Regions from separate parts of the Shewanella sp. SM73 genome, predicted to be linked through region 1. Evidence: predicted binding sites of a transcription regulator. Region 1 holds the regulator's gene; each other region holds the start of a gene.
What was found. Region 1 encodes NrdR, which represses ribonucleotide reductase genes. Its sites were predicted from a motif close to AAACACNANATNTNGTGTTT; they were not measured.
Positions count from the first base shown of each region.

Region 2: the regulator NrdR is predicted to act here: its motif matches at 6,220-6,239, upstream of nrdD (anaerobic ribonucleoside-triphosphate reductase).
Region 3: the regulator NrdR is predicted to act here: its motif matches at 2,207-2,226, upstream of nrdA (class 1a ribonucleoside-diphosphate reductase subunit alpha).

Region 1 covers NZ_JAKKRY010000006.1:13,549-24,571, reverse strand. The annotation lists gene L5M51_RS10415 (DsbA family protein) at 1-399, opposite strand, end outside; gene L5M51_RS10410 (MBL fold metallo-hydrolase) at 588-1,511, opposite strand; gene L5M51_RS10405 (LysR family transcriptional regulator) at 1,793-2,734, shown strand; gene ettA (energy-dependent translational throttle protein EttA) at 2,922-4,589, opposite strand; gene glyA (serine hydroxymethyltransferase) at 4,779-6,032, shown strand; gene nrdR (transcriptional regulator NrdR) at 6,237-6,686, shown strand; gene ribD (bifunctional diaminohydroxyphosphoribosylaminopyrimidine deaminase/5-amino-6-(5-phosphoribosylamino)uracil reductase RibD) at 6,806-7,960, shown strand; gene L5M51_RS10380 (riboflavin synthase) at 7,972-8,628, shown strand; gene ribBA (bifunctional 3,4-dihydroxy-2-butanone-4-phosphate synthase/GTP cyclohydrolase II) at 8,724-9,827, shown strand; gene ribE (6,7-dimethyl-8-ribityllumazine synthase) at 9,958-10,437, shown strand; gene nusB (transcription antitermination factor NusB) at 10,449-10,853, shown strand; gene thiL (thiamine-phosphate kinase) at 10,932-11,023, shown strand, end outside.
Region 2 covers NZ_JAKKRY010000001.1:86,580-97,602, forward strand. The annotation lists gene L5M51_RS00380 (M48 family metallopeptidase) at 1-177, opposite strand, end outside; gene L5M51_RS00385 (DUF3010 family protein) at 226-663, opposite strand; gene L5M51_RS00390 (DEAD/DEAH box helicase) at 867-2,222, opposite strand; gene rssA (patatin-like phospholipase RssA) at 2,473-3,420, shown strand; gene L5M51_RS00400 (NADP-dependent oxidoreductase) at 3,555-4,565, opposite strand; gene L5M51_RS00405 (MarR family winged helix-turn-helix transcriptional regulator) at 4,712-5,200, shown strand; gene L5M51_RS00410 (hypothetical protein) at 5,320-6,009, shown strand; gene nrdD (anaerobic ribonucleoside-triphosphate reductase) at 6,271-8,388, shown strand; gene nrdG (anaerobic ribonucleoside-triphosphate reductase-activating protein) at 8,512-8,973, shown strand; gene L5M51_RS00425 (YibL family ribosome-associated protein) at 9,088-9,444, shown strand; gene ribA (GTP cyclohydrolase II) at 9,718-10,332, shown strand; gene L5M51_RS00435 (hypothetical protein) at 10,390-11,023, shown strand, end outside.
Region 3 covers NZ_JAKKRY010000003.1:363,487-374,509, forward strand. The annotation lists gene nrdA (class 1a ribonucleoside-diphosphate reductase subunit alpha) at 1-2,052, opposite strand, end outside; gene L5M51_RS06880 (HAD family hydrolase) at 2,556-3,227, opposite strand; gene ubiG (bifunctional 2-polyprenyl-6-hydroxyphenol methylase/3-demethylubiquinol 3-O-methyltransferase UbiG) at 3,229-3,939, opposite strand; gene gyrA (DNA gyrase subunit A) at 4,325-7,075, shown strand; gene serC (3-phosphoserine/phosphohydroxythreonine transaminase) at 7,211-8,302, shown strand; gene L5M51_RS06900 (LysR family transcriptional regulator) at 8,660-9,580, shown strand; gene L5M51_RS06905 (YjjW family glycine radical enzyme activase) at 9,577-10,470, opposite strand; gene L5M51_RS06910 (YjjI family glycine radical enzyme) at 10,442-11,023, opposite strand, start outside.

The DNA of each region.
Region 1 (11,023 bases):
TTGTACTGAGTGTAGATAGGCCAAACTGTCGCCACCCATAGCATCGACTGCGAGCATGGCTTTAATAGGAGGCGCCGAGTCGAGTACGATTGTGGTATCGCGCAGCAGACCATCAAAATAGTTTTCCCCAAAAGGTTGTCCGGTTAGCTCGGCAATACGCAGATCGTGGGGCATAACATAGTCGCGCCAGTTAGCATCGATTTGTTTACGTCTTGGGCCTGTGAGCATACCGCCGCCGTGGAGCTTAATGGTAAAGCCTGCTTTTGCGGCGGCATCGAGTAAAGGCGCTGCGGCATAACACCAACCACATAAAGGGTCGATAATGGCGTGCAGAGTGCGCTCTTTGGCCGTTGCTGTGCTGCTGGTTGTGCTAGTTGGATGAGCTGTTGGCTGAGTCATAGTGTTAAACCTTTTGGCTTAAGTTCGTCGCGACATTAGCGACTTAAGCCCTTTGAGAACATCGATTAAAATAGTTAGGTTGGTACCGTTATTTAGCTAAAAAATGGCACGCAATCGCTCACGTGCCTGTCTTTAACTATTTGCACTTAAATGCTTGTATCTAATCGCCTAGATAGGTATGACTAGGCTTACATAGGCCAGGTCATTTCGCCCATGTAAACTTTGGCGCTGATCTCAAGCCCTGCATCGGCTGGCATTTGTGGGTATAGCGCCAGCATCTTTTGGATTAATTCGGCTGAATCTTTCGAGGCTTTTGCCGCGATTTCAAAGGCTTTTACATATTTACGGGTAAAACAGATGGCGTGGGTATTAAATCGCGCTTTGCCTAAATAGTGCCCTGGGATCACTGTGGTTGGCAGCAGTTTTTCCATTGCATCTAAATGGGTTAACCATTCCTGACGCTCAGAGGCAGTTTGAGTGTCAGCCATCCAAACATGCGTGTTATCAAATACTTCCACGCCACCTGTTATAGTTTTTGCCGATGGCACCCACAGGAAAGTGTGTTTAGGGTGTTTATCATTAAAACCTTTGATAATCACTTGCTCACCGTCGATAGTAAAAGTGTCACTGTGAATCGCCTTAGGTAACACTAATTCGCTTGGCGCATTATCTTTTAAAATCGGCCCCCAGTAGGCGAGTTTGCCTTCCATTGAGGCTTTAATAGCATCGACAGTGGTTTGAGTCGCGACGATTTGTGCATCGGGGAAATTCTTTTTAATCACGGCTAAGCCGAAATAGAAATCAGGATCGCTATGGCTGATATACACCTGAGTCAGCTTTTTACCGCTGGCCTTAATGGTGTCGACCAATTTTTGGGCATCGTTATTTTGAAATTGTGCATCGACTAGCATCATTTCGTGTTCGCCGCTGATAAAGCTCGATGACACGGCAAAGATGCTGTTTTCGCCCGGATTAAAATGGCTCACTTGCAATGGCGCAGCATTGACCGCGCTAAGCCCTGCCAGCAACAAGGTGGCGGCTAGGCTGATTTTAGACGAGGCCTTCAATGTGGCGTTAACTGTGTTACGTATTGCATAGGTTGATGTGTTCATTTGGGGCTCACTTATAGTCACAGGGTGAAAGAGTAAAAGGTTCGATTTAGCATTCATTGATTTGCAGCTGCTGCAAAAGTGAGTTAAGTATAGGTTGCAAAAATCAATAGATAAATGCGAGTATCTGCCCATGTTTGTTGCATTAATCGGACGAATAGCTGCGTGTACTATTGCATTCTTAATTACTAGTTACTTAGTTATGTGGGTACGCGAGTGAACCTTCGAGTGATTTGAAAGTGAGTGATTAAACGTTATTGATTTAACGCGAGTGGAGATAAATCATGGATAGACTCGAAGCGGCTAAAGTGTTTGTCACTATTGTCGAGCGCGGCAGCATGATCAGCGCCGCCAATGCCTTAGATATGTCGCGTTCTATGGTGACCCGTTACTTGAGCGAAATGGAAGAATGGTCTGGTGCTAGGTTATTGCATCGCTCGACGCGTAGCCTCAGCTTAACGCCAGCGGGTGAGCAAGTGCTGGACTATTGTCATCGGCTGCTCGAACTGGCTAACGAAGTGCCTGCGGTAAGCCATGCCGCTGTGGCGATTCCGCGGGGATTACTACGTATTAGTTGCTCCCAGTTTTTGGCGCATCAGATTTTAGCGCCCGTGGTGCGCCAATACTTAGCCAGTTATCCGCAGGCGAGTGTGAATTTCCACGTGAGCAGCCAAACCGTCGATTTAGTCGCCGAGCGGATTGATCTGGCTATTCGCATCACCAATGAACTCGATCCCAATCTTATTGCTAGGCGCTTAGGGGAGTGTGAGTCTGTGGTGTGCGCCGCACCGAGTTATCTTGCCGCGCGCGCCGCCGTGCTGCATCCCGAGGATTTAACTCAGCACAACTGCTTAACCTATTCCTATTTTGGCGATGTGATGTGGCGCTTTTATAAAACCGATGTAGGTGCAAAACAGGCTCAAGCGCTGAACTCCGATCCTACGTTAAACCAAGGCCAGGCGTTTAATGTGCCTGTGAATGGGAATTTTAGCGCCAATGATTCCATGGTGGTGCTCAATGCCACGCTGGCGGGTGAGGGAATTGCTATGCAGCCTGTTTGGGCGGCGAAACCCTATTTAGACTCGGGTCAGCTAGTGCCTTTATTAACTGAGTTTAAACCTCAGTCCCTCGGTGTGTATGGCGTGTATCAATCCCGCAAACACATGCAGCCTGCACTCAGGGTGATGATGGACATGCTGGTGGCCTACTTTGCCAGCTTGAATTGAAATAGTTTCAGTTTGAAATAGCACCTTTGAAATAGCGCCAAAGTCTACGGCACTCATAGCGTAACTGGATGCCATAAAAAAGGAGCTTAACCCTTTCGAGCTAAACTCCTCAGATTTACACTTGTCTAGATTCTAGATTCTAGATTCTAGATTCTAGATTCTAGATTCTAGATTCTAGATTCTAGATTTACTTTATCATGCGCTTGTATTTCAAGCGGTGTGGCTCAACCACATCGGCGCCATAGGTGTTTTTCAACCATGCCGAGTATTCTGTGTAGTTACCTTCGTAGAAGTTCACTTGTCCTTCGTCGCGATAATCCAGAATGTGGGTCGCGATACGGTCGAGGAACCAACGGTCATGCGAAATAACCATAGCGCAACCAGGGAACTCCAGAATCGCTTCTTCCAGTGCGCGCAGGGTTTCAACGTCTAAGTCGTTGGTGGGTTCGTCGAGTAATAAGACGTTACCACCCGCTTGCAGCAGTTTGGCTAAATGCACTCGGTTACGTTCACCACCCGACAGAGTGCCGATAACTTTTTGCTGATCGCCACCACGGAAGTTGAAGCGGCCTACATAGGCGCGGCTCGGAATTTCCATGTTGTTGATACGCATGATGTCTTGACCACCGGAAATTTCTTCCCAAATGGTGTTCTTATCATTCATCGAATCGCGGAACTGCTCAACCGAGGCCAGTTGCACAGTATCACCCAGCTCAATGCTGCCGCTGTCTGGCTTTTCTGCGCCGGATAACATGCGGAACAGGGTCGATTTACCCGCGCCGTTGGCACCGATAATGCCGACGATCGCGCCCTTAGGCACAGAGAACGACAGGTTGTCGATCAAAACGCGGTCACCGTAAGATTTGGTCAGGTTATTCACTTCAATAACCTTGTCACCTAAACGAGGTCCGGGCGGAATAAACAGCTCGTTGGTTTCGTTACGTTTTTGGTAATCGTTAGTGTTCAGTTCTTCAAAGCGTGCCATACGGGCCTTGCCTTTAGACTGGCGGCCTTTCGCGCCTTGACGTACCCATTCCAATTCCTTGGCAATGGTCTTTTGGCGAGCGCTTTCGGTAGCCGATTCTTGCTTCAGACGGGCATCTTTCTGCTCAAGCCATGAAGAATAGTTACCTTCCCACGGAATACCTTCACCGCGGTCGAGTTCTAAAATCCAGCCAGCGGCATTGTCGAGGAAGTACCTGTCATGGGTAATCGCGACCACAGTACCAGCATATTCCTGCAGGAAGTGCTCAAGCCAAGCCACAGATTCAGCATCCAAGTGGTTGGTGGGTTCGTCCAGGAGCAGCATTTCTGGCTTTTCAAGCAGCAAACGACAAATCGCTACGCGGCGACGTTCACCACCGGATAACACTTCGATTTTTTCATCCCAATCTGGCAGACGCAGTGCGTTGGCGGCGCGCTCAAGGACGTACTCTAAGTTATGGGCATCTTGGGCTTGAATAATGGCTTCGAGTTCGCCTTGCTCTTTTGCAAGGGCGTCGAAATCGGCATCCGGCTCGGCGTAGGCTGCGTAAACGGCATCGAGGCGAGTCAGGGCATTTTTTGCCTCTGCTACCGCTTCTTCAATCGCTTCACGCACGGTTTGATTCGGATCGAGTTTAGGTTCCTGCGGCAGGTAACCGATTTTCAATCCCGGCATTGGGCGCGCTTCACCTTCAATTTCGGTGTCAATACCCGCCATAATGCGCAGTAGTGTCGACTTACCTGAACCGTTGAGGCCGAGTACGCCAATTTTGGCGCCGGGGAAAAAGCTTAAAGAAATATCTTTAAGGATCTGCTTCTTAGGCGGAACAATTTTACCCACCCGCAGCATGCTGTAAACAAACTGAGCCATTTTTCTCTATCTTAAGTGACTAATGATGCGGCTAATTCTACTCGATTGCGCGCCGAACTCAACTCGACAATGAGCCAAGTTCAAGCACTCTCTGCAGGAATTTCATGTTTCAAATACTGGGATTGTGACCGCGTTCCGAGTAGAATACCGCGCAACCCTACCTATAAGAATTGGCAGCTGGAGTAAGCAATGCTGAAAAAAGATATGAATATCGCAGATTATGATCCGGAACTGTTTAAGGCAATTCAGAATGAAACTCTGCGTCAAGAAGAGCATATTGAGCTGATTGCTTCTGAAAACTACACCAGTCCACGCGTGATGGAAGCGCAAGGTTCACAGTTAACCAATAAGTACGCTGAAGGCTATCCAGGCAAGCGTTACTATGGTGGTTGTGAGTATGTGGACGTAGTTGAAACCTTAGCGATTGAACGTGCGAAAGAACTGTTTGGCGCAACTTACGCTAACGTACAACCTCATTCAGGTTCACAGGCAAACAGCGCAGTTTACATGGCATTGTTAAAACCTGGCGATACCGTACTGGGCATGAACTTAGCTCATGGTGGTCACTTGACCCACGGTTCACCGGTTAACTTCTCTGGCAAACTGTACAACATCATTCCTTACGGTATCGACGAGTCTGGCAAAATTGACTACGACGAGATGGAACGTATTGCCTTAGAACACAAGCCTAAGATGATGATCGGCGGTTTTTCTGCCTATTCAGGTATCGTTGACTGGGCAAAAATGCGTGAAATCGCAGACAAAATCGGTGCTTATTTATTTGTCGATATGGCACACGTTGCCGGTCTTATTGCTGCGGGCGTTTATCCAAACCCAGTACCACACGCACACGTTGTGACATCTACGACTCACAAAACCTTAGCGGGTCCTCGTGGTGGCGTGATCCTATCTGCTGCTGATGATGAAGACTTGTACAAAAAGTTGAACTCTGCGGTATTCCCTGGCGGTCAAGGTGGCCCATTGATGCACGTTATCGCAGGTAAAGCGGTGGCGTTCAAAGAAGCCCTAGAGCCAGAATTTAAAGTTTACCAACAGCAAGTGGTTAACAACGCTAAAGCTATGGTTGAAGTGTTCCTTGAGCGCGGTTACAAAATCGTCTCTGGCGGAACCAGCAACCACTTAATGCTAGTTGACCTGATTGGTCGTGACTTAACGGGTAAAGAAGCCGATGCCGCCTTAGGTAGCGCTAACATTACCGTGAACAAAAACTCAGTGCCAAATGATCCACGTTCACCCTTTGTGACCTCAGGTGTGCGTATCGGTACGCCGGCGATTACGCGCCGCGGCTTTAAAGAAGCGGAATCGAAAGAGCTGACTGGCTGGATTTGTGACATCCTTGATGATGCAAGCAATCCTGCTGTGATTGAGCGTGTTAAAGGCCAAGTATTGGCACTTTGCGCACGTTTCCCTGTTTACGGCTAATCTGTAAATAGTCTCCTTTTTGTGGTGCTGAGCCTAACAAGCATCAGGTGGTTAACCTCAGCCCATAAATAGGATAAAATCCCATGGCCGCATCTCGCGGCCATTTTTATTGGTAAAATCTTAGGCTTAAATTCATAGCGTTTGGCCGAGATTTAACAGGTAAAGCCATTAACGCTTTACCACCATTCACTGGCAGGAGGCTCAATGCATTGTCCATTTTGTAGCGCGACAGATACTAAAGTCATCGATTCCCGATTAGTGGCAGAAGGCCACCAAGTGCGCCGTCGCCGAGAATGCACCGAATGCCATGAAAGATTTACCACCTTCGAAGGCGCCGAATTAGTCATGCCTAGGGTGATTAAGCGCGATGGTTCACGCCAACCCTTCGATGAAGAAAAACTCCAAGGTGGCATGTTGCGCGCCGTTGAAAAACGCCCCGTGTCTATGGATGAAATCGAGCAAGCGCTGAGCAAAATCAAGTCTACTCTGCGCGCCACTGGCGAGCGGGAAGTGCCGTCAGAAATGGTCGGTAACTTAATGATGGAGCAATTGATGAGCCTAGATAAAGTCGCCTACATTCGTTTCGCTTCCGTGTACCGTGCCTTTGAAGACGTGTCTGAATTTGGTGAAGCCATCGCCAAGCTGCAAAAGTAGTCATTGAGTTTTGTCGCCGATAAGGCAGACGTTTACGAGCGATTGGCGTGAAAGCACAAATTTAAAAGACAGGTTTGTAAGACTGGTGAAAGCCGGAACCTTTAACAACAGGGTTGAATATGAGCTTGAACATAAGTTGGTCCGTACTCGATACCCAAATGATGAGCCGCGCAATTCAATTGGCGCGCAAAGGATTTTACACCACGAGGCCCAATCCCAGTGTGGGCTGCGTTATCGTTAAAGATAACCAAATCATTGGTGAAGGTTATCATCAAAAAGCGGGTGAGCCCCACGCCGAAGTGCATGCGCTACGTATGGCTGGCGAACGCGCCCGCGGCGCAACGGCCTATGTCACTTTAGAGCCCTGCAGCCATTATGGCCGCACGCCGCCCTGCGCCTTGGCGCTGATCAATATTGGCGTTAAACGTGTGGTGGTCGCGGTGGAAGATCCTAATCCGCAAGTAGGTGGTCGTGGCATTCAAATGCTGCGCGATGCCGGTATTGAAGTGGATGTGGGATTACATCGCGATGAAGCCTATGCCTTGAATTTAGGCTTTATGAAGCGCATGGAATCGGGTTTACCCAGAGTTACAGTCAAATTGGCTGCGAGTCTCGATGGTAAAACTGCGCTGTCTAACGGTGTGTCTAAATGGATAACTGGTCCAGAATCTCGCCGCGACGTGCAGCGATTACGTTTACGTTCTTGTGCGCTGATCACAGGGATTGAAACCGTATTAGCCGATGTTCCCTCGCTCAATGTGCGTTATCAGGAACTTGGCAGCTTAAAAGACAGTGTAACCGAGGCGCAATTACTACAGCCATTAAGAGTCATACTCGACAGCCGCGCCCGTTTGCCGTTATCGGCCGCCTGCTTAGCTATCGTATCGCCGATACTCTTGGTCTCGACCGTGGCTTATCCCGCAGAGTTTCAAGCACAATTGCCTTCCCATGTGAGTTGCCTCGTGTTACCTGCAATTGCAGGTCGCGTCTCATTGCCTGAACTATTAAGCTATTTAGGCCAAAGCTGTAATCACGTGTTGGTGGAAGCGGGTGCAACCTTAGCGGGCGCATTTTTAGCGCAGGGGCTTGCCGATGAGTTAGTGCTGTACCAAGCGATGAAAATCCTCGGTGGGTATGGGCGTAATCTGCTGCAATTGCCCGATTATCAAACCATGGCGCACATTCCTGCACTAACTTTGGTAGATGAGCGCAAATTAGGGCCAGATACCCGTTTAACTTTGAGCGTTAAGCTTGATAGTTCTTTATTTAATTAAGTGAGTTAACCATGTTTACTGGGATTATTGAAGCCGTTGGCACCCTGCGAAAACTGGAGCGTAAAGGCGACGATATTCGCCTTACCGTCGCGAGCGGCAAACTGGATTTAAACGATGTGCGTTTAGGCGACAGCATTGCCACTAACGGTGTGTGCTTAACGGTTGTGCAGCAATTAGCCGACGGTTATGTGGCTGATGTCTCTGCCGAAACCGTGAGTCTAACCGGCTTTGCTCACTACAAAGTGGGCACTAAGGTGAATCTTGAAAAGGCCGTCACCCCAACCACACGCTTAGGCGGCCACATGGTCAGTGGCCATGTGGACGGTATGGCAACGGTTGAGCAACGCTTAGTGCGTGGTCAAGCCATTGAATTTTGGTTAGCCGCACCCGTAGAGCTTGGGCGTTATATTGCCCATAAAGGTTCCATCACCATTGATGGTGTGAGTCTGACGGTTAACGAAGTGGACGGCAGTCGATTCCGCTTGACCATAGTGCCGCATACCGCAGGGGAAACCACGTTAATCGACCTGCAAGCGGGCGATAAGGTGAATATCGAAGTGGATTTAATCGCCCGTTATCTTGAACGTTTGATGAATTATGATGGCAAAGACAGCAAGAGCGGTGGCGTCACCATGGAAATGTTAGCCCGTGCCGGCTTTGTGCGTTAGTGCACAGGAGCAGATTATTTAACTTAAGCTTATCGGCAGCTTAGGTTATTTAGGTATAGAATTTCATAATAACAGCAAAATCATAAGGTCCTACAATGGCGCTGCACAGTATAGAAGAGATCATCGAAGATATTCGTCAAGGCAAAATGGTTATTTTGATGGATGACGAAGACAGAGAAAACGAAGGTGATTTGATCATGGCGGCCGAAATGGTCACGCCAGAAGCGATTAACTTTATGGCTAAATATGGCCGTGGACTTATTTGCCAGACCATGACTAAAGCCCGTTGCCAGCAGTTAAACCTGCCTTTAATGGTGACGAATAATAACGCCCAGTTCTCGACTAACTTTACGGTTTCTATTGAAGCGGCGGAGGGTGTGACTACCGGTATTTCGGCCCACGATCGCGCTGTAACGGTGAAAGCGGCTGTGGCTAAAGAGGCTAAAGCGTCTGATTTAGTGCAACCAGGGCACATCTTCCCGCTAATGGCACAGGATGGCGGCGTATTAACCCGCGCAGGCCACACTGAAGCAGGCTGTGATTTAGCCCGTCTTGCGGGACTTGAGCCATCGGGCGTTATCGTTGAGATTTTGAACGAAGACGGCACTATGGCACGTCGCCCAGATTTGGAGATTTTCTCCGAGTTGCATGGCATCAAAATCGGCACTATCGCGGCTTTAATCGAGTATCGCAACACCAAAGAAACCACGGTTGTGCGTGAAGCGAAATGCAAATTACCGACCCGTTTCGGTGAGTTCGACATGGTGACCTTCAGAGACACTATCGACAATCAACTGCACTTTGCCTTAGTCAAAGGTGAGGTGAAAGAAGATTGTTTGGTGCGCGTGCATTTGCAAAATACCTTCAACGATTTACTCCACTCAGAGCGCGATCAGCAACGCAGCTGGCCACTCGAAAAGGCGATGGAGCGTATTTCTGCAGAAGGTGGTGTATTGGTTTTACTCGGGAATCAAGAACACCCCTGTGAAATCCTCTCTAAGGTGAAAGCCTTTGAAGCCGAAGATCAAGGCCAAGCGCCTGCTTCTGCAAAATGGCAGGGGACATCGCGCCGAGTGGGTGTGGGTTCGCAAATCCTCGCTAGCCTTGGCGTGACTAAGATGCGTCTGCTCAGCTCGCCTAAACGCTACCATTCACTTTCAGGCTTTGGCCTTGAAGTGACTGAGTATGTGGCGGACTGAAACCCAAAGTTACACTGAAGTAAAATTAACAATTTCTGATAATTTGCATAGGGCTCTGGGCAATTGGCTGTGATATCATGTCGCCACTTTTCGCCCCGAGCTGGGTGCTTTAGCTAAATTAGGTAAGATAATGAACGTAGTTCAAGGTAATATCGAAGCGAAAAATGCCAAAGTTGCGATTGTAATTTCGCGTTTCAACAGCTTTTTAGTTGAGAGCTTGCTTGAAGGTGCACTTGACACGCTGAAACGTTTTGGCCAAGTCAGCGACGACAATATCACTGTTGTCCGTGTACCAGGTGCGGTTGAGTTGCCGCTAGCTGCGCGTCGCGTAGCTGCCAGTGGTAAATTCGACGGTATTATCGCATTAGGTGCGGTGATCCGTGGTGGTACTCCTCATTTTGATTTTGTTGCAGGCGAATGTAATAAAGGTCTAGCTCAAGTTGCTTTAGAATTTGATCTGCCTGTTGCTTTCGGTGTTTTGACCACTGATACCATTGAACAAGCGATTGAACGTTCAGGTACCAAAGCGGGTAACAAAGGCGGCGAAGCTGCTCTAAGCCTGCTTGAAATGGTCAATGTTCTGCAAGAACTTGAACAACAGTTGTTATAGTAGGAAAAATAATGAAGCCTTCTGAGCGCCGCAAGGCCCGCCGTTTAGCCGTTCAAGCCATCTATTCATGGCAACTAAGCGGGAATAATATTGCCGATGTCGAGCATGAGTTTTTAACTGAACAAAGTCTCGACGGTGTTGATGTAGCTTATTTTCGTGAGCTATTTTCAGGCGTTGCAACGAAGAAAACCCAATTGGATGAGCTGATCATCCCGCATCTGGAACGCCCGATTGATGAAGTGTCTCCAGTAGAGAAAGCCATAGTTCGTTTAGCGACCTATGAGCTGACTTTCCGTAAAGATGTGCCATACAAGGTCGCGATTAACGAAGCGATTGAGTTGGCAAAAGCTTTCGGTGCGGACGAGAGTCATAAGTTTGTGAACGGACTGCTCGACAAACTGGTTGCACGCAAGTAATAAAGACAAACGGTATCTTAGGATACCGTTTTTCATTGCTAACAAAGGTGGCCGATGTAAGTCGTGCCAAACTGTACAGTGAAAGAATTCCAATTAATTGAATGTTATTTTAGCAACCGCGGCCCCACTCGCCGTGATGTGAAGCTTGGCATCGGTGACGATTGCGCTTT
Region 2 (11,023 bases), on a different contig from region 1:
TAAAAATTGATTTTTAATCGTCTGAGTATAGTCGTACAGCGCTTTATCGCTACGAACGCTATGTATGACAGGATGACGTTTCAGCAATAGCTTGGGTAATGTGCCAGCATCGAGATGTTGCTGTACCTGCTGTTGAATATCAAGGCTGTAACCGTTTAAGTACTTTAATGGATTCATAGAGGATTTAGCTCCGAATGACTTCGGAGCCTGAGTTCATCACATTACTTATACTTTGCCAAAAATTCGGCGATTTTGATGGGCATAAGCGGCTTCGAAAGCTAACTGCTGTACTTTTTTAAGATCTAAACTATCGAAATCAACTTGGGGTGGATTGCGCTTGTTTTGCTCTTTGATAGTGACAGGAGACAATAGACTGACAGGTAATTCCCCTAATTGAATGGCTGCTTCAAGTTTAAAGCTTGTCGCTGAACCCGCGAGTTTACCTTTTTGCTCACGTTCTATGATGACAACTTCATCAACGCGATAATCTTGCATAAGCTTATGAAAAGCGAAGTGAAACTCACGAATAGCTTCTGTGGTAGCAGATTGGGAAACGGTGAAAGACACCTTACGGCATTCTGGCACATTGAAGGTTTCACCTTCATAGCTCAATAAACTGATAATGGCTTCGCCACCTTTTAATTCAACACCACAAACTCTCATGTTACACCTTCAAAATATCGATAATAGCGCTATTGTAGCTGGAAATGACATGAGGATCAGTGTTTACCATGCGCTTTTGATTCGCTTGGCGACAGACTGATAATTTTAGTATGTCAATTTCCAGTATTAGATCATGCCTATGTGATTTGTATCAGAGATAATATCTGATGTTAAATCCACCGGCCTTTATGCATAAATTAGTTTTAAACTTCTTCAGTATCATTATCTTGCAGTAATTGTGCCGCAGCAGGTTTTCTACGCATAGGAGCATCGCCGACATCCACGCCCGTGATGAAACGCTTATCCCGCGACGGTGCTGGTGTGGTTGCTTTGGTTCTTTTGCTCTTACCTTTAGCAAGCTCCGCTTTAGCAACACGTTTTACTGGCGTTTGTTTAGCTTTGCTTTTTAGACCACTAAATTTAGCTTCTAGGCCTGGAATTGTGCTGATCTCAAAGGTTTTTCTGAGGAAGACTTGGACTTTCTTAAAGTTGTCCCAATCTTTTGGCCCGACGAGCGATATCGCATCACCTTTTGCGCCTGCACGACCAGTACGGCCGATACGATGCACGTATTCTTCGGCAAATTTAGGCATGTCGAAGTTAACGACCAAGGACACATTGAGCAAATCCAGGCCGCGAGAGGCGACATCGGTTGTCACTAGTACTTGTTGTTGGCCACGGGCAAATTGGTCCATGATTTGGTTTCGTGCGGCCTGCTTTAAATCACCGCTGAGTGCGGCGGTTGCAAAACCTTGCGTGGTTAATTTAGCGGCTAAGCGCTCAGTATCTGGACGCGTCGCGGTAAAAATAATCACTTGTTTATGGGTTTCATCTTTGAGCAAACGGGCTAATAACGCTTCTTTATGGTCTAAGTGGTCACATAAAAAGATACGTTGATGAATATCGTTATGCTCAGAGTGAGCCGCGCCAATCGCCACGTGCGCTGGATTTTTTAGTAATGTTGTTGCGATATCATTGATTTCATCGTGACCTAACGTGGCCGAAAACATCAGAGTTTGACGACGTTTATGATCGGCTGCATCGTTGATCGCTTTTAGCTGCGGTGCAAAGCCTAAATCCAACATGCGGTCGGCTTCATCGAGGACTAATAACTCTAAGCCATTGAGAAAAAGATGCTTCTGTTCTAAATGATCGGCGATACGGCCTGGAGTCGCGACAATGAAATGCGGTTCTTTCGCTAGAGCTTTGGCTTGGTCATTAAAGTTTTCCCCGCCCAGTACGCTGATGGCCTTGTATTGGGTGTTGGCGACAAGGAGGCGAAGCTGACTATAAACCTGATGCGCTAGTTCGCGGGTCGGTAATAAAATCAAGACTCTAGGATCACGTTTCGACAGTGAGCGGGTAGAAATGACTCTTTGCAATGCGGGTAACAAAAACGCTAAGGTTTTACCTGAGCCCGTTTTTGATGACGCCATTAAATCTTTACCTGCCAATGCGATAGGCAGTGCTTGTTCCTGGATGGCGGTGGGTTCTGTGATCCCCATATGTTTTATGCTTTGAAGCAGACGCTGGTCCAGAGAAAAATCGGTAAATTGCAAAGGTATATCCCCTAAATCTTAGTAAGGGCAGATTATAGCCTTAATCATCCTTGCTCAGCTATCCACATCGGTGATTATCTCTGCTTCATGCACGGATTGATGTAGAAAGAGTGCCATTTATGCTCTGTTGATTGTATTTATTTACATTGGTATTACAACCTCTTAATTGTGTCGTTTTTACCGATTGACAGTGGATATGGCAGGATTTTACGTTATCGTGTACTGCATTGAGTTACAGGAGAAATGATTTATGGCTAACGGAACAACCCCTTCGGTAGGTATTGCCTTGGGTAGTGGGGCGGCGAAAGGTTGGGCACATATAGGTGTATTGAATGGTTTAGCTGCCATGGGTATTAAGCCCGATAAAGTGGCTGGATGTTCGGTAGGGGCTTTAGTGGGGGCCGCTTACGCCCATGATCATTTACCCGAGTTAGAAAAATGGGTGCGCGGTTTTTCTAGTTGGGACGTGCTTGGCTTGATGGATATTCGATGGCGTAAGGGCGGGCTTATCGGCGGAGACAAAGTGTTCGATGTGCTGCATGCACGTATAGGAGATGTGAATATTGAAAATCTCAATCGTCCCTTTGCAGCCGTCGCGACTGACTTATACTCTGGTCAGGAAATTTGGTTTACTGAAGGGGATTTACGGCAAGCGGTACGGGCCTCTTGCTCCATGCCGGGGATTTTAGCCCCTGTCAGACAAGGAGATCGCTGGTTAGTCGATGGTGCTGTGGTGAATCCTGTTCCTGTTTCGGTCAGCCGTGCCATGGGCGTTGATGTAGTGATTGCAGTGGATTTATATGGCTATCATTCTGGGCGTATCCAAGTGTTACCCGTGAATATGACCAGCCAAAGGACTGTCCAAGCTGAAATGGATATGCCAGCGCGACAAGAAACGGGCTTTATGGATTTATTCGCCCGTGGCCGAGATTATGTCAGCAACCTAACCGATAAGTTTTCACTCGGCACTAAATCGAATCCGGGGATGATTGCTGTGATGTCGCAATCTATGGGTATTTTAGAGCAAAGACATAAGCGGGCGCGGTTGATGGGCGATCCACCAGATATTTGTATTGTGCCAGAGGTGGGAAATATCGGCACTATGGAGTTTCACCGTGCTGATGAGGCGATTGCCGCCGGCGAAGCTGCGGTGGAGAAAGTCGCCCACTTGATTGAAGCTGCGCTCTGGAAAGGCTGATGATGCAAAATGTAGAGTCAAAAGCTTTATATAGATAGCGTTTGATTGCCAGATAAACAAAAGTCGGTATCACTTTTGCGATACCGACTATTTGCTATCTCATATTGAGATGTTTATACCGCTTTGTTGGTGACTTAGGCTAGTTTGACCAACATTTTACCGCGATTCTTACCTTCAAATAGACCGATAAAAGCATCAGGTGCTTGTTCAAGCCCTTGATAAATTGTTTGTTCTGCTTTTACTTTGCCTTCCGCTAACCATTGAGCCATTTTTGCGGTGAACTCAGGATAATGCGCCCAATGTTCGGATACGATAAAACCTTCTAACTTGAGTTTTTGCATTACAATTAGGGCTAAGTTGTCAGGGCCAGGTGTTGGAGTTGTGTTGTTATATTGCGAAATCATACCGCAAACAGCGATACGTCCATGATCTTTCATATTGCTCAGCGCTGCGGCTAAATGCTCGCCACCGACGTTCTCAAAATACACGTCAACCCCTTCTGGCGCAGCTTTTGTCAACGCTTGGGTAAGATTGCCACAAGTCTTGTAATTGATGACCGCATCAACACCATAACTTTTTAATAATTCAGCTTTTTCATCTGAACCGACAGAGGCTATAACACGGGCACCTATTAGTTTACCAATTTGGCAAGCCACACTACCTACTGCGCCAGAGGCGGCGGAAACAAACAATGTCTCACCCGCTTTTAAATCTGTAATGCGAGCCAGTCCTGTCCAAGCTGTCATGCCTGGCATGCCGAGTACGCCGAGGAAATGTGAACTATCAAGCGTAGTTAGTGGTAAAGCTGTTAGTCCTGCGGTATCTGTGACTGCGTGTTCACGCCAACCTAGCATGCTGCTGACTTTAGTACCAACCGGGAACTCGGTGTTTTTTGACGCGATAACTTCACCAATCGCACCGCCTTCTAAGACTTGATTTAAGGCGAAGGGCGGAACATAACTCTTGCGATCAACCATGCGCCCGCGCATGTAAGGGTCAACCGACATCCATAGATTTTTAATCAGCACTTGTCCATCAGCGAGTGGTGCTAACGCTTTATTTACTAAAGTAAAGTTCTGTGCTGTAGGCATGCCTTCTGGGCGACTAGCTAGATGGATCTCACGGGTTTCAGTCATACTCTTCATAAAAACTCACCTTTTGTTTGTGCGCAAACTAATGATGTTAACTCTACGTGGCTTTAAGATTGAATGCAAATAGTTTGCGCGCAAACTAGATGGGGTGGGACAGATCGGATAAGATAGCGTTATGTTTAAATGACAGGCGCTTAAACGTGCAGAATTGCTTACCTCAACATGAGCTAGACGCTACAAAACAGACTCATAGCCAAGCTTCTAGCGATCCACTCTGTTTATCCGATAATGTTTGTTTCGCGTTATATTCTGCGAGCAATGCATTAGTGCGTGCTTATCGGCCTCTACTCGAGGCATACGAGTTAACTTTCCCTCAATATTTAGTGATGCAAACCCTGTGGCGTCAAAACGGCTGTAGCCAAACCCAGCTATCAATGGCGACTAAACTCGATATGGGAACCTTAACGCCCATCGTCAAGCGGTTAGAGTTGAAGGGGTTGATTACGCGATTAGCCTGCGTTGAAGATGAGCGGAAAAAGCTGATCACTCTGACAAGTCAAGGAGAGGGTATCAGGCACGAAGCTCTTGCCTTGAAGCAAACCTTGCTTGATAAAGTGCAGATGGACGCTGAGGCACTCGATTTACTAAGGCGGCAATGTCTTGCCTTGATCGAAGATATACAGTCCTAGATACAAGTTGGTTTATGCATAGTGATGCTATTAACTCAGGGGTTGCACTGATTAATACTTGATTGGCTTAGTTTTTGCTTTAAAACCGTTATTGAGTCTTAGACGCCGAATTTTTGACGATGAATTCTATTTTAAATGCCTTTAATCTTAATCGCAGCAGTGCCAGTATCGCCGATGCCTATGGTGCCAATAGCCAAAAGACGAGCACGGCTAAAACCGATACTACGACAGAAACAAATAAAACGCAGACGGATGCTACCAAACCCGATAAAGGTAAAACCGATGAGATAGCGCTGTCGCCACGGGCGCAACGCGCACAGAAAATTCAATCGATGGCGAAGGATTTTTTTGCTGATGGTCAATTTGGCGTCGCCGATATTCCCGCATTGGTGTCGCGCTTACAAAAAGATGGCATTTTATCGGATGTGCAACTCGAGCGTTTATCGAAAAACGGTATTACAGTGCCGAGCACAACAACGCCGACTAAACAATCGTTGCAAGATTTTTTAGATGATGAAATCAAGTCATTAGCTAAAAAATCACCTAATAATCCTCTTATCAATACCTTAGTTGATGCTAAAAACGTCTTAACCAATATGGATGATGCTCAGTCGCCGGTGCTAGCCCAGAAGGCCACGAAAGTCCTTAGCCAATTGACGGATTATTTGAATTCTGAACCTCCGCTTACGGATGCTCAAAAGCAGCAGTGGCAGGGGCTAAAATCTATGATGCAACTTGCTTCATCTATGGGGGCACATCAATCTGCATCGGGCCAACTCAGTAGTTATCTTGCGCTTGCTAAACGTTAATTCACATCCATAGTGCGTGATAAACACAAATTGTCACGCATTCAACTAGCTGGGTTTAATCAGCAGGTCAAGGCGCAATTTTCAGATAATTGGGCCTAGCTGCAGTTCTTGTTTGTTCTTTTATTTCATCCTAAAAACTATGATCTGGATCATGGACTCCTTACCGTCATTGTAGCCTAATACTCTACATATTGTGTTTTATGCTTTTAAAATCACTAGATGTAGTGTTAATTTTTAGGCGAGATGGAGAGGAACTGAACAATGCCAGTCGTAATTAAGCGTGATGGTTGCCGCACACCTTTTGATGAAACAAGGATAAGGGATGCAGTGAATGCCGCTGCAAACTCAGTTGGAATAGAGGATGGCGACTATGCAGCGACAGTGGCAGCATGTATCAGTCAAAGCGTCGCGCCATTAGCTGAAGTTGATATCCACCATCTACAAGATGCGGTTGAGAATTTACTGATGGAAGGGCCGTACAAGTCCCTTGCGCGCGTGTATATCGAATACCGCCACGACAGAGATGTGTGCCGTGAAGCGACCAGTAAACTCAACCTCGAAATCCGTGGTTTAGTTGAGCAAAGCAATGCGGCTTTGCTCAATGAAAATGCTAATAAAGATTCAAAAGTCATTCCTACTCAGCGGGATTTACTCGCGGGCATAGTTGCTAAACATTATGCCAAGAGTCATATTTTGCCAAAGGATGTGGTCGCTGCCCATGAGGCGGGCGAGATCCATTACCACGACCTAGATTACTCGCCGTTTTTCCCGATGTTTAACTGCATGTTGATTGATTTAGCTGGCATGTTGACCCACGGCTTTAAAATGGGTAATGCCGAAATTGAAACCCCTAAGTCTATTTCAACAGCGACAGCAGTGACCGCGCAGATCATTGCCCAAGTGGCGAGTCATATCTATGGCGGCACAACTATCAACCGTATCGATGAAGTGTTAGCGCCATTTGTCGCTAAGAGCTACGACAAGCATTACCAAATTGCCCTGAATTGGAAGATCACCGATGCCAAAGCCTTTGCTACGGCACAAACTGAAAAAGAATGTCACGATGCATTCCAGTCTTTGGAATATGAGGTCAATACCTTACACACTGCCAATGGTCAAACACCGTTCGTGACCTTTGGGTTTGGTTTAGGTACGTCGTGGGAATCACGCTTAATTCAGCAATCTATGCTCAAAGTGCGGATGGCGGGATTGGGTAAAAATCGCAAGACGGCAGTATTCCCTAAGCTAGTGTTTGCGATTCGCGATGGTATTAATCATAAAGCGGGCGATTGCAATTACGATGTAAAACAGATGGCGCTCAAATGCGCAACAATGCGCATGTATCCCGACATTCTCAACTACGAGCAAGTCGAGAAAGTGACTGGTTCATTTAAAACCCCAATGGGCTGCCGTAGCTTTTTAGGCACCTATGAAGAAAATGGCGAGCTTGTGCATGAAGGGCGCAATAATTTGGGAGTGGTCAGTTTAAACCTGCCGCGGATTGCTTTAGAAGCCAATGGCGATGAAGCTGAATTTTATCGCATTTTAGATGACAGATTAGTATTAGCCCGTAAAGCACTGGATACTCGTATTGAGCGACTGAACGGTGTTAAAGCTCGCGTGGCACCTATCCTCTATATGGAAGGCGCCTGTGGTGTACGCTTGCGCGCTGATGATGATGTGGCGCAAATCTTTAAAAATGGCCGCGCATCAATTTCACTCGGTTACATTGGCTTGCATGAAACCATGAATGCACTCTATGGCACCCAAACCCATGTATTTGATGATGCACAATTAAGGGAAAAAGCCGTTGCTATTGTAGCTTATCTTAAAGCGGCTACCGATGCGTGGAAGGCCGAAACAGGTTATGGCTTTAGTCTGTATAGCACGCCAAGTGAGAGTCTCTGCAGCCGTTTTTGTAAACTGGATGCGAAGCAATTTGGGCTAGTCACAGGGGTGACGGACAAGGGCTATTACACGAATAGTTTCCACCTCGATGTGGAAAAAAGCGTAAATCCTTACGATAAAATTGATTTTGAACAGCCATATCCCGCTATCGCCAACGGCGGCTTTATTTGTTACGGTGAATATCCCAATATGCAGCATAACCTCGAAGCGCTGGAAAACGTCTGGGATTATAGCTACAGCCGCGTGCCTTACTATGGCACTAACACGCCAATTGATGAATGCTACGACTGTGGCTTTACCGGCGAATTTAGTTGTACCAGTAAAGGGTTCACTTGCCCTAAGTGTGGCAATCATGAACCTAGTCGAGTCTCTGTGACGCGCCGTGTGTGCGGTTACTTAGGCAGCCCAGATGCGCGGCCCTTTAATTATGGCAAGCAAGAAGAAGTAAAACGCAGGATCAAACACTTGTAACACTATTACCTTATTCTGCCTGTTAGACTTATTCCGTGGCATCACGTGGCATCACGTGGCATCAATGGTGCCATGGGGTAAGTACCAATGTTAAAAGATGAAATGCACTGTGAGTGACCATCAATGAATTACCATCAGTATTTCCCTATCGATGTGGTCAATGGTCCTGGTACGCGTGCGACCTTGTTTGTTTCTGGTTGTGAGCACCAGTGCCGGGGTTGTTACAACCAAAGCACGTGGGATCCCCGTTCTGGGCATGTGTTTGATAGGACGATAGAAGATAGGATTATTGCCGATCTTAATGATAAGCGGATTGTGCGCCGTGGTTTATCGCTTTCGGGCGGCGATCCTTTATTGCCTGTCAATCTCAGTGCCATTTTGACGCTCGTCAAACGAGTCAAGACTGAGTGTTCGGGTAAAGATATTTGGCTGTGGACAGGTTATGTGCTCGATGAGTTGAGTGATGAACAGCGCGCCGTGTTGGCCTATATTGATGTGCTGGTGGACGGAAAATTTGAACAAAGTCTTGCCGATCCGAGTCTTGTCTTTCGCGGTAGCAGCAATCAGATCATTCGTTTGTTATAAAAGCGGTAACGAGGATCTGTAACTTGCTGCTATAATCTCAGGCCTTGACACAGACGCTAGCATAATCAGGCTAAGATTTTACTGTGGCTAACTTAGGTAATTTAAGGTAACAGAATGAATTTAAAGCAAGAACTGCAGCAGCTTAACGATAAATTAGATAAATTTCGTCGTAAACTTGCTGCGGCTGAACAAAGAGGCGATGACGTCATTATTGCCCAGTTCAAACGCGAAATCGCTGCGGTCACTAAGCAAATCGGCAGTGTGAAAGGGCAACAAACCCGCTTATTGAATAAGCAAGGGTCAGATATCAAAGGTTTGCCTTTCCATCGTGCTTTGACAAAAGCGGAACAAGCAGACATGGGCAAACTGAAAAAGTCTGTCAAAGGGCTTGTGGTAATCCACCCTATGACTGCTATTGGCCGTGAAATGGGGCTAACGGAAGTTACTGGATACGCTCCCGCAAAATTTTAATGTGGGATAGGATGTCACTGGCACGGGATCGAGTGTCGATCGCGTGTTTGTGCTCCTTGTATTTTATGCACTGCTTCGTTTTAATCCATTCCTTCGTGCTGCCCATCGAAAAGACATTCATGTTTGGTTTAGTTGATTAAAACACTAAAGTATTTCTGGATTGTTCGAAAACACTTTAGAATAATGCGCTTAGTTGGCTAAGTGCCTAATCCTCGTTTTGTTTCTAGGGATCTTATTCGTCTCATGGAATGAGAGTTGTCGTTAAGGTTAAGTATGTCGATAAAATATGTCGCGACGTCAAAGTTACCCACTCCTTGGGGCGTGTTTGCCATGCATGGTTTTGAAGATACCGAATCAGGTAAAGAGCATGTTGCGCTCACATTCGGTACGCTCAGTGCGGATGAACCTGTGTTGGGCCGTATTCATTCCGAGTGTTTAACCGGCGATGCTTTATTTAGCTTGCGTTGTGACTGTGGTTTTCAGTTACAAGCAGCCATGCAAAATATTGCGGAAACGGGCAGTGGCTTTATCCTCTATTTACGCCAAGAAGGCCGTGGCATTGGTTTGCTGAATAAAATTCGCGCCTATGAGCTGCAAGATAAAGGCGCTAACACGGTTGAAGCCAACGAGCAACTCGGTTTCGAAGCGGATATGCGTAAATACGACATGATCAAGCCTATGCTGGAACAGATAGGGGTGAAGCATGTGCGTTTGATGACCAATAATCCGCGTAAAGTGAAAGCGATGAAGGAGTTTGGCATCGAAGTGGTTGAGCGCGTACCACTGCAAGTTGGTAAAAATCGTTATAACGAAGCGTACTTAAAAACTAAATCCACTGAGCTTGGACACATGATGTCTGAATATCATTTTATGGATGAAAAGAAGTAGTTTTGTCATCATGATGAGTCGACCGATTGAGTTAAAAATGAGGAAGGTTTAAGTCAATTGAGCCATTGTTTCAGTCGGTTGCTATTAAGCTTGTCGCTAATGTGCTTGGCATTACTGAGCGTTATTCCTACCACCTTTGCCGATAGTATTTCCGCTACAAATACATTCATATCTGCATCTCAAGCGGATGATCCCGGCTTTTCTATCAATCATGCACCGAATAGTAATGCTAATGGTAGTAATCCGATAGAAACTAGCACTAATCCAAATTCTGTTTACGCCTTTGGTAGTTATCTTGGCACTGGCGTTTACCGCGCTGCAAACCAAAATGCCACCGTCGTTAGCATTCCGTTAAGCTTTGATTTGAAGAAAGATAGCGGTAGCCAAACTTGGTTACGGTTACCTATCTCCTTTGGCTTTTTTGATTATTTAGCCAAAGATATCACTGAAGGTGAGTTGCCGTCGTCGATAGGTACTATGACAGTTACCCCAGGTTTTGAGCATCATTGGCAGGCGAGCGAAAATACTCGAATGGAAGGGTATTTAGATATCGGTTTTGGTACTAATTTCGATAAAAACGATAACGTTGCTATTATCGCCTCAGGGATCAGTAGCTTGTATGACTTTACCTTAGCAGGGCAGGATGCTGTGTGGGTATCGAGATTACGCTTTGCTGGGTACAGCGAGCACT
Region 3 (11,023 bases), on a different contig from region 1:
AATACCCACTAGCTGTAAGTAACCGTCGTTGCTTGGCATTTTCCACAGCAATTCATAGCTATCTTTCAGTGTATCGAAATCTGGTACCACTTGTTTTAGCTGACCGTCTTTGCTCGATTTCACGCTGATAAGGCCACGTGGTGGCTCAATACCATTGGTCGCATTGGAGATTTGCGACGAGGTTTCTGAAGGCATTAATGCCGATAGCGTCGAGTTACGCAGGCCATATTGCTTGATATCGCTACGCAGTGATTCCCAGTCTAAGTGCAATGGTTCGGTACAAATTTTATCTAGGTCACGTTTGTAGGTATCGATTGGCAAAATACCTTGAGAGTAAGTGGTCTCGTGGAATAACGGACACGCACCTTGCTCTTTGGCTAAGTTCATTGAGGCTTTCAGTAAATAGTACTGAATCGCTTCGAAGGTTCTGTGGGTTAAAGCGTTCGCACTACCATCGGAATACTTCATGCCATTTTTCGCTAAATAGTTAGCGAAGTTGATCACGCCTATGCCTAAGGTACGGCGATTCATCGAGGCGATTTGCGCGGCTTTGATAGGGTAATCTTGATAGTCCAATAGATTATCCAGTGCGCGTACGGCGAGGTCGGCTAATGGCTCAATATCAGATAACTCTTTGATAGAACCTAAGTTAAGTGCTGACAGCGTACAAAGCGCGATTTCACCTTCTGGATCATCGATGTTGTTCAATGGTTTAGTCGGCAGGGCGATTTCAAGACACAGGTTAGACTGTCTGATCGGCGCGACTTTTGAATCGAACGGGCTGTGAGTGTTGCAGTGATCCACGTTCTGAATGTAGATACGGCCCGTTGAGGCACGCTCTTGCATCATCAGTGAAAACAGTTCAACGGCTTTTATCGTTTTCTTACGAATGCTGCTGTCTTGCTCATATTGCAGATATAAACGTTCGAATTCGTTTTGATCTTCAAAGAAAGCATCGTACAAGCCAGGTACGTCAGATGGGCTAAATAAACTGATGTTTTCGCCTTTGATCAGACGTTGATACATGACTTTGTTCAACTGCACACCGTAGTCTAAATGACGGATACGGTTGTCTTCGACGCCGCGGTTATTTTTCAATACCAGCAGAGATTCGACTTCTAAGTGCCAAATAGGGTAGAACAGGGTCGCAGCACCGCCACGCACGCCGCCTTGAGAACACGACTTCACTGCGGTTTGGAAATACTTATAGAAAGGTAAACAACCTGTGTGGAAGGCTTCACCACCACGGATTGGGCTACCTAAGGCGCGAATACGACCGGCGTTAATCCCGATACCCGCACGTTGGCTGACGTATTTCACGATAGACGAAGCGGTCGCGTTGATAGAATCTAAGCTGTCACCACATTCGATCAGTACGCAAGAGCTAAATTGACGCGTTGGGGTGCGCACCCCGGCCATAATTGGCGTTGGCAGCGACAGTTTAAAAGTTGATACCGCGTCATAGAAATCTTTAACGTATTTCAGGCGCGTCTCTTTTGGATAACGGGCAAACAAGCAAGCCGCAACCAAAATGTAAAGGAACTGCGCGCTCTCGTAGATTTCGTGGCTCACACGGTTTTGAACTAAATACTTGCCTTCAAGCTGTTTTACCGCAGCGTAGGAAAAATCCATATCGCGCCAATGGTCGATATAGGTATCCATCACATCCAGCTCTTCGCGGGTGTAATCTCTTAAAATGTGTTGGTCGTATTTACCCAGCTCAACCAATTTAGTCACGTGAGCATACAATGCGGGCGGCTCAAACTGACCGAAGGCCTTCTTACGTAAATGAAACACCGCTAAACGGGCAGCAAGGAACTGATAGTCCGGTGATTCTGGAGAAATTAAATCCGCCGCAGCCTTGATAATGGTTTCATGGATAGCTTCGGTTGGGATGCCATCAAAAAACTGTAGGTGTGAGCGAAGTTCAACTTCCGAAACAGAAACGTTTTTTAATCCCTTGGCTGCCCAAGTAATTACGCGGTGTATTTTTTCGAGATCGATATTCTCACGATCGCCACAGCGTTTTGTGACTGTCATAGTGCTATTCATTTGGAGATAGGCCTTGGTTCTTATATGTATTTAGGTGAGCAAAATCACCGTACGTATCCTTGTAAAACAATCAATAATCGTCCCTTAAATACAGCTGACTGGTTAAAAACGAGTCAATTAAGCGGCGAGCTTCTAGTGTGTCTGATTGTTACCTATACACAAGATATGGTGTTTTAAATTATATGGGATACAAGATAGTGAGGTTTGCCCCTATTTGCAAGTCTGAATTCAGGGGACATCTTGTGGATAACGTGAGGATAAACTTTTGCGTTAGTAACGACTAACCTTGAAGCTCAATTTCAGGTTAGCGTGTCAGACTCATGGGGAATTTTTAGGCGATCTTTTTCTTTAGATCGCGATCGCTCACGAGTGCCGATCTTTTATGCGCCTGACTTTTTCCGTGGGTCATAAATAGTATGCTGACACACTGATGTCCGTCAGTGAAGTTACGTATTGGATGCCTTATTCGTGAGCATTGTAGGCGCTGTTTTTGGTTGATATTGTTAAGCCAATGCTTCGATTAGTGCTTGATGTAGCTCAGTTGGGTTCGCAAAATGCGCGTGCGCTGGCCATTGCAACGGCTTGTCGTTCACGCCCAGATAACCCCATAGGGCCACGCCGCCTAACATGCCAGCAGCCTTGGCCGCGAGCAAATCTCGCTCGGCATCTCCAAGATACAAAATCTGCTCTGGAGCACAGTTCAGTTGTTGTGCGCCTAACAGCATAGGTGCAGTGTGGGGTTTTGGGTGTTTTGTAGAATCGCCACTGATGATAACGGGCATACGCAAGTGTAAATTCAGTTTTCGCAATAAGGGACGGGTAAACCGGGCTGGCTTGTTGGTGATCACCCCAAACGGCAGCTGAGTTAACTCGAGCCAGTCGAGTAATGCCGCTATGCCTGTAAATAGCGCACAGTGATCGCCATTAATGCGCTGATAGTGGGCGAGCAGTCCTTGCTGTACTTGAGATCGAAGATCTTCTGCCGCATCAGGGATCGCGGCATCGACTAAGGCAAAACTGCCGTGGGATGCGGCGTAGCGCATGGCCGCTAACGGCTGCGCGGCGATGCCGACGTCTTGAAGACTTAAATTGAGGGCCTGCACCAGATCCGGCGCGGTATCGGCTAAGGTGCCGTCGAGATCGAACAGTACGCCTTTGATCTGTGCCAGACTCATATTAATCAACCTTACGCGTCGCAATCATGTAATTCACATCAACCTTAGGCGTGTACTTAAAAATGCCCGTCAATGGGTTGTAGCTTACCCCTAAGGCATCGGTACAGATAAGATCGGTATTATCTACTAGTTCAATCAGCTCTGAAGGCTTAATGAATTTTTTATGCTCGTGGGTGCCAACCGGCAGCATTTTTAGCAAATATTCCGCGCCTAAAATGGTGTGCACGTAGGATTTAATGTTGCGGTTGATGGTGGAGAAAAACACATGACCACCGGGTTTAACCATGTCACAGCAAGCCTTGATCACAGATTGTGGATCGGGTACATGTTCGAGCATTTCCATGCAGGTCACCACATCGTAATAGGCTTGATGATCTTGGCTGTGGGCCTCGGCGGTATTTTTTACATAATTAATGCTCACGCCCGTTTCGAGAGCATGTAGGCGGGCGACTTCTAAGGGCTCATCACCCATATCTAAGCCATCAACCTCGGCGCCGATGCGGGCCATGCTTTCAGACAATATGCCGCCACCACAGCCGACATCGAGCACTTTCTTGCCGAAAATACCGCCTGCGGTTTGATCGATATAGTTTAAGCGCAGCGGGTTTAATAGATGCAGCGGCTTAAATTCGCCGTTGAGATCCCACCAAGTTTCGGCCATACGTTCAAACTTTGCGATTTCCTGTGGGTCTACATTGGTATTCTGATGCATGCTATTACCTGAAGAAGCTGTATTGTGCGGCTATTATAACGACTATGTTTGATAAACAAAGTGCTCGACTGAGCTAAGCCCTTGTGGTTGAGTGAATTTTCAGCAGTTATCTGCTTTTATGTTAATTGTTGTGCTCCGTATCGACCTTTTACTTTATCCCTTTGGCGATTTTTCCTCATCGTAAGCCGTGAATTTCAACGCTTGTTTATCGCACAAACGACCAAATTGACAGTGTTTTCATCTATTAAGCCACCAGACTCTCAATTCGATAATGATAGGTCTGGCGACATTAAATAACTGTGTTAGAATGCCAAATCACGTTTTTGGGCTAGGCAATGATACGGATTATACGTTGTCGGCTATTTTTCAGGGGAACGAGCAGTTTATGACTGATCTGGCATCATCTATTTCGCCAATTAATATCGAAGACGAACTAAAGAATTCGTACCTTGATTACGCCATGAGCGTTATCGTGGGACGTGCATTACCAGACGTGCGCGACGGCTTAAAGCCGGTTCATCGCCGCGTTCTGTTTGCCATGAGTGAATTGAAGAACGATTGGAACAAGCCTTACAAAAAATCTGCCCGTGTGGTTGGTGACGTCATCGGTAAATATCACCCCCATGGTGATTCTGCTGTTTATGACACTATCGTCCGTATGGCCCAGCCATTTTCACTGCGTTACACCTTAGTAGACGGCCAAGGTAACTTCGGTTCGGTCGACGGTGACTCAGCGGCGGCAATGCGTTATACCGAAATCCGTATGGATAAGTTGGCGCACCAATTACTGGCCGATCTTGAAAAAGAGACAGTGGATTTCGTCCCTAACTACGACGGCACAGAACAGATCCCAGCTGTACTACCTACACGCGTACCTAACCTGTTAATTAACGGTTCATCGGGTATTGCCGTGGGTATGGCAACCAACATCCCACCACACAACCTAACGGAAGTAGTGAAGGGCTGTTTGGCATTGATTGAAGAACCCTCACTGTCGATTGAACAGTTGATGGAATACATTCCAGGTCCGGATTTCCCCACTGCAGCGATTATCAATGGCCGTAAAGGCATTATTGATGCTTATAAAACTGGCCGTGGCCGCGCGATCATGCGTGCTCTGGCAGATGTGGAAACCGAAGATAATGGCCGTGAGCGCATTATCGTCACTGAAATCCCGTATCAAGTGAACAAAGCCCGTTTAATCGAGAAGATTGCCGAGCTGGTTAAAGATAAAAAGCTTGAAGGGATCAGCGGTCTACGCGACGAGTCTGATAAAGACGGTATGCGTATCGTTATTGAAATTAAGCGCGGTGAAGTGGGCGAGGTTGTACTAAATAACCTTTATGCTCAAACGCAAATGCAGTGTTCTTTCGGGATTAACATGGTGGCCCTGACCAATGGTCAGCCTAAACTGTTTAACCTTAAAGAAATGCTCGAATGCTTTATTCTGCATCGCCGTGAAGTGGTGACGCGTCGTACCGTATTTGAACTGCGTAAAGCCCGTGAGCGTGCCCATATTTTGGAAGCGCTGGCGGTTGCACTGGCTAACATTGACCCGATTATTGCACTGATCAAAGCCTCACCAACGCCTGCGGATGCCAAAGTGAAATTGGTTGAGCAAGGTTGGGAATTAGGCCACGTTCAAGGCATGCTGGAAAAAGCGGGCGATGACGCCGCGCGTCCAGAGTGGTTAGAGCCACAATACGGTATTCGTGACGGTCAATACTTCCTGACTGAGCAACAAGCTCAGGCCATTCTGGAACTGCGTTTACACCGTTTAACCGGTCTTGAGCACGATAAGATCATCGCCGAATACGAAGAATTACTCGAATTTATCGCGGGTCTGCTGTTTATTCTGCGCAGTCCTGAGCGTTTGATGGAAGTGATCAAGGAAGAATTAGTTCAAATCCTTGAAGAATACGGCGATGCTCGCCGTACAGTGATCAATGCTAACGAAGTCGATATGAGTCTTGAAGACTTGATCAACGAAGAAGACGTTGTAGTAACACTGTCGCACTTAGGTTATGCCAAGTATCAACCGTTGACCGATTACCAAGCTCAGCGCCGTGGTGGTAAAGGTAAAGCGGCAACGAAAGTGAAAGACGAAGATTTCGTTGAGAAGCTGTTAGTTGCCAATACCCATGACACCATTTTGTGCTTCTCTGATTTTGGTAAGATGTACTGGCTCAAAGTGTATCAACTGCCATTAGCGAGCCGTACGGCCCGTGGTCGTCCAATTGTTAACTTGCTGCCGTTATCCGATGGCGAGCGCATTACTGCGATTCTGCCAGTACGTGAATACGCTGCGGACAAGTACATCATCATGGCGACCTCTCACGGTACTGTGAAGAAAACCGCACTAACTGCTTATAGCAACCCACGTGCAAACGGCATTATCGCCGTTAACCTCAAAGACGGTGACCAACTGATCGGTGTCGATATCACGAACGGTGATGACGAAATCATGTTGTTCTCGAACGAAGGTAAAGTGGTTCGCTTTGGTGAGAAAGTACGTGATTCTGAAACAGGCGAAGTGAAAACCGATCCTGAAACCGGCGAAGAAGTCTTGTCCTTACGTCCTATGGGCCGTACTGCAACAGGCGTTCGTGGTATTCGTTTAGAAGAAGGTCAGAAAGTCGTGTCGCTTATCGTACCCAAAGGCGATGGCGCGATTCTGACTGTGACTGAAAACGGTTACGGTAAACGGACGCAACTGTCTGAATATCCTGCGAAGAGCCGTGCGACTAAAGGTGTAGTTTCAATCAAGGTGAGCGAACGTAACGGCGCTGTTGTTGGGGCTGTTCAAGTCGGTCTTAACGACGAACTGATGCTCATCAGTGATAAAGGTACTCTAGTGCGTACGCCTGCGAGTGGCGTGTCTATCATTGGCCGTAACACTCAAGGTGTAACGATTATCCGTACTGCGGGCGACGAGAAAGTGGTCGGCCTACAACGTATCGACGAAATCCAAACTGAAGAAGATGAAGTCGAGCTGGATGAAAACGGTTTACCGATTGTTCCTGTCATTATCGAAGGTGAATTAGCCGACGAGGCGCTTGAAGAAGCGCTGGATGACGAAGAAGAGTTGGACGAAGATGAAGACGAGCTTGCTGATGATGAGCAAGACGAAGAGTAATTAAGTGTCATATTAACGAGCGTCCAATTGGACGCTCGTTTTTTTAATGGCATTGATGTTGATAGCATTGTTCGTTTTAGAATGGTTTCGTATTTATCAATACCTACATCATGGTTGGGATTAAGGAGAGTGTCAGTGAGCGCGATTTATAATTTCTGTGCTGGACCTGCAATGTTACCCGCAGCGGTAATGAAAAAAGCACAACAGGAATTACTTGATTGGAATGGCCAAGGCGTTTCCGTGATGGAAATCAGCCACCGAAGTAAAGAGTTCATCGCGCTTACACAACAAGCCGAGTCCGATTTACGTGAATTGATGCAGATCCCCACAAATTACCATGTGCTATTTATGCACGGCGGTGGTCGTGGACAGTTCTCCGCTGTTGTGAATAATTTTTTAGGTAATCATGGCAGAGCCCTGTATTTAGTCAGTGGTCAATGGTCATCTGCCGCGTTAGCCGAAGCACAAAAGCTCGTGGGTGAAGCGCAGATTGATAGCTTGAATATTGTTGAAAAACACAATGGACTCAATGCGGTTGTCTTACCTGATTTACATAAAATCGATGCCGATTATCGCTATGTTCACTATTGCCCTAATGAGACAGTAGATGGTATCGAAATTTTTGATGAATTAGACTCACCTTGGCCAATTGTTGCCGATTTATCGTCAACCATTATGTCACGTGAAATCGACGTCAGCCGCTACGGTTTGATTTACGCTGGCGCACAAAAGAACATAGGTCCATCGGGTCTGTCGATAGTGATAGTGCGCGATGACATGTTAAAACTGCCGAGTTTACCGCAGCCGTCCATCATGGACTATCGTTTAGCCGTTGAGCATGACTCTATGTTCAACACACCGCCAACCTTTGCTTGGTATCTCGCCGCTGAAGTCTTTGCTTGGCTTAAGTCCATTGGCGGCATTGCGAGTATTGCAAAAATTAATCAACAAAAAGCGCAGATGTTATATCAATGCATTGATGGTAATGCTTTCTACCGTAATGGGGTTGTTGCAGCGAACCGCTCACAAATGAACGTGACTTTCCAATTAGTCAACGAAGCGCTCGATAGTGAGTTCCTAAAGCAAGCCCAAATAGCTGGACTCGTTGCCTTAAAGGGCCATCGTATCGTAGGTGGTATGCGTGCTAGCCTCTATAATGCAATGCCACTCGATGGCGTAGTTGCCTTGGTCAAGTTTATGAATGAGTTTGCAAACAAACATAGCTAGGCTTAGCTGTATTGAGTTACTCATTAGCTTGCGACGCTTAGCGTCTAGAGTTTGCTGCTTGAATATCAACGTTATGCTTATTGAATGTTGATCATCAGTTAGCCATCTCAAGTGAGACATCCCAAAAGCGAATGCTCAAATGCATTCGCTTTTTTGTTAACTTTAATTTATCGACAATGGCGTTAAGCAAGATGACGTTGAGACCAGATGCCTTCAAGAACACTCGTTTTGAGAAAGCCTGTGAGCTGACGCGCATTACTGAGTAAGATGCTGGGTTAGTTATATGTTATTGTTTATCATGATTAAAAGAACGTATCTTTAAATGCGTGTACACGATAAATCAATAGGATGTCACCGATGGATTTGGCCAAGCTTTCGCGGATTAGTATGAAGCATTTGATCACTTTGCATGTGATGCTCGATACCCTGAGTGTAACCGCCAGCGCCGAACGTTTATGTTTAAGCCCCTCATCCGTCAGTAAAACCTTAAGCCAGCTCAGGGACAGCTTGAACGATGAACTGTTCTATCGTAACGGCAACTCACTGGTAGCAACCCCATTGGCAAGACGATTAGGGCCTAGCGTGCAGCAAATGATCAATGATATGAATCAGATCATGAGTCAGGATGCGTTTAACCCTGCACATTTTGAGGGGCGTTTTTCGCTTGCGATGCGCGAAAGTACCTTTGAACTGCTGGCCGCCAAATTAAGTGCCCATATTCTCAGTTTGGCCCCCCATATCCATCTCGATATTTATAGCAAAGACAATATTGGTTTTGATGGACTCATCAAAGGCTCGTTAGATTTTGTGCTGTTACCCCACGATCTGAGCCAACCGAATCTTCTTCAAGACGATCTGGTGTGGGAAACCTTGTTCAGCGATGAAATGGTCTGTCTGATGAACTCGTCTCACCCCTTGGCTAAACAGCCGCAGATCAGCTTCGATGATTACCTAAGTTACCGCCATATTGGCATTACCGATACGGATCTCAGTACGCCATTTTTTGATATTTTGCTCGCCCAGCAATCAAAAAAACGTGCCGTACCCATTTCGGTCCCTGATTTTGGCAGCGCAGCGTTAATGTGTCACCACAGTGAGCTGCTTTTTACCTGCTCGCGCCGCTGGGCATCTATTGCCAGCCAAGCTAAAGGCTTAACCGTCAAGTCCTTACCGATAGAATATGGCAAAGTGGCTTACAGTCTCGTTTGGCATAGACAAAGTATGAAGGATCCCGCGTTGCGCTGGCTGTACGAGCAAATTTTGCTTTGCAGTCGCTAAATATAGCAAGAGGGTAAGATAAGATTGGTGACGCCTCGCTTTGCAAGCTTTGCGGCTAAGCGTTCAATATCGGCTTGTGTGCAGCTTGGCCACGTTAACGCGTCGACAACGCCATGGTGGTGAAAGGCATTTAACTTGACCCGTGTATCCGCACCTAGCTGAAGCAAATAGGTCGCCAGCGCTTCTATCTCCTGTTCATAATCCGTGATGCTCGGAATGTGCAGCAATCTTACTTCATACAGTTTTTGCTGCTGCGCCAATAGCTGAATGGATTTGAACACGGCATGGTTGTTGCGACCAGTAATGTATCTATGGGTATCTTGCTGCCACGCTTTGAGATCCACCATGGCGCCATCCAAAAAGGGCAGCAGTTTATGCCAACCGGTTAGACTCAAACTGCCATTGGTGTCGAGCATGCACGTTAAGTGTGATAACGACTCTGTCGCCTTAATCCCTTTAAACAACGCAATAATGAACGGCAATTGCAGGCTCGCTTCGCCGCCGCTCACGGTAATACCATTAATAAAGTGACGCTGACTGTGCAGAATCCCTAGTATCTCTTCAACAGTGTAATGCGTGACCTTAGGGCTCGCTTGTTTCGGGCATACGGCAAAACAGGTATCGCATTGGCTACAACGCTCACTATCCCAGCGAATACGAGGCTTATTATTGAGGTTTATCAATGTCAGCGCATTGTCAGGGCAGGTGGCGACACAATTGCCACAGGCATCGCACAATCCTATGGTATGTGGGTTATGGCAGTTTTTGCATTGATAGTTGCAGCCCTGCAGGAATAACACGAGCCTGCTGCCAGGCCCGTCAACGCAGGAAAAGGGCAATAGCTGACTGACCATTACATGCCTATTCAAAGACACAAGGGGAGTGCTCATGGGCTATGACTCTTGCTTGGCGTTGCAATATCCCCGTATTAACTGCCGCTTCTGCGGCTAAGCCTGTGGTATTGAGGCGTGAGCCGCACTGCTTAAACGCTTCAATATCCGAGCGTTTTACCATATAGCCGGTCACGCGCATTAAATCATTAGAGGTAACATTGGCGGTAAATTCCCTAAAACCTAACTCAAGCGCGGCTTTACACAGTTGGAACATGGCTTGAGGATTGGATTTTACGGTTTCATCGATAGTCAAAATATCGCTAATCCCCGCCGTATAATACTGATGATGTTGCGCTAAGGCTTGAATGTGAGCGATGGGATTGGGCTCAGTGCCATAGGGAATGCGAACGCCTGGGGTCACGTCTTTGTCGATACTGATGCCGCCCTGTGAATGCAGCAGTGCTCGCCCATGGTAACCATGCGCGACGGGTGTGGATTTCACTATGGCATCGAGCGTGGCAGAAATACGATAGCCCAGCTGATTTGCATCCGTTTCATGACCATATTCATGGCCATAGCTAGCGTGTTTAGCTGGCTTAACTTCTCCACT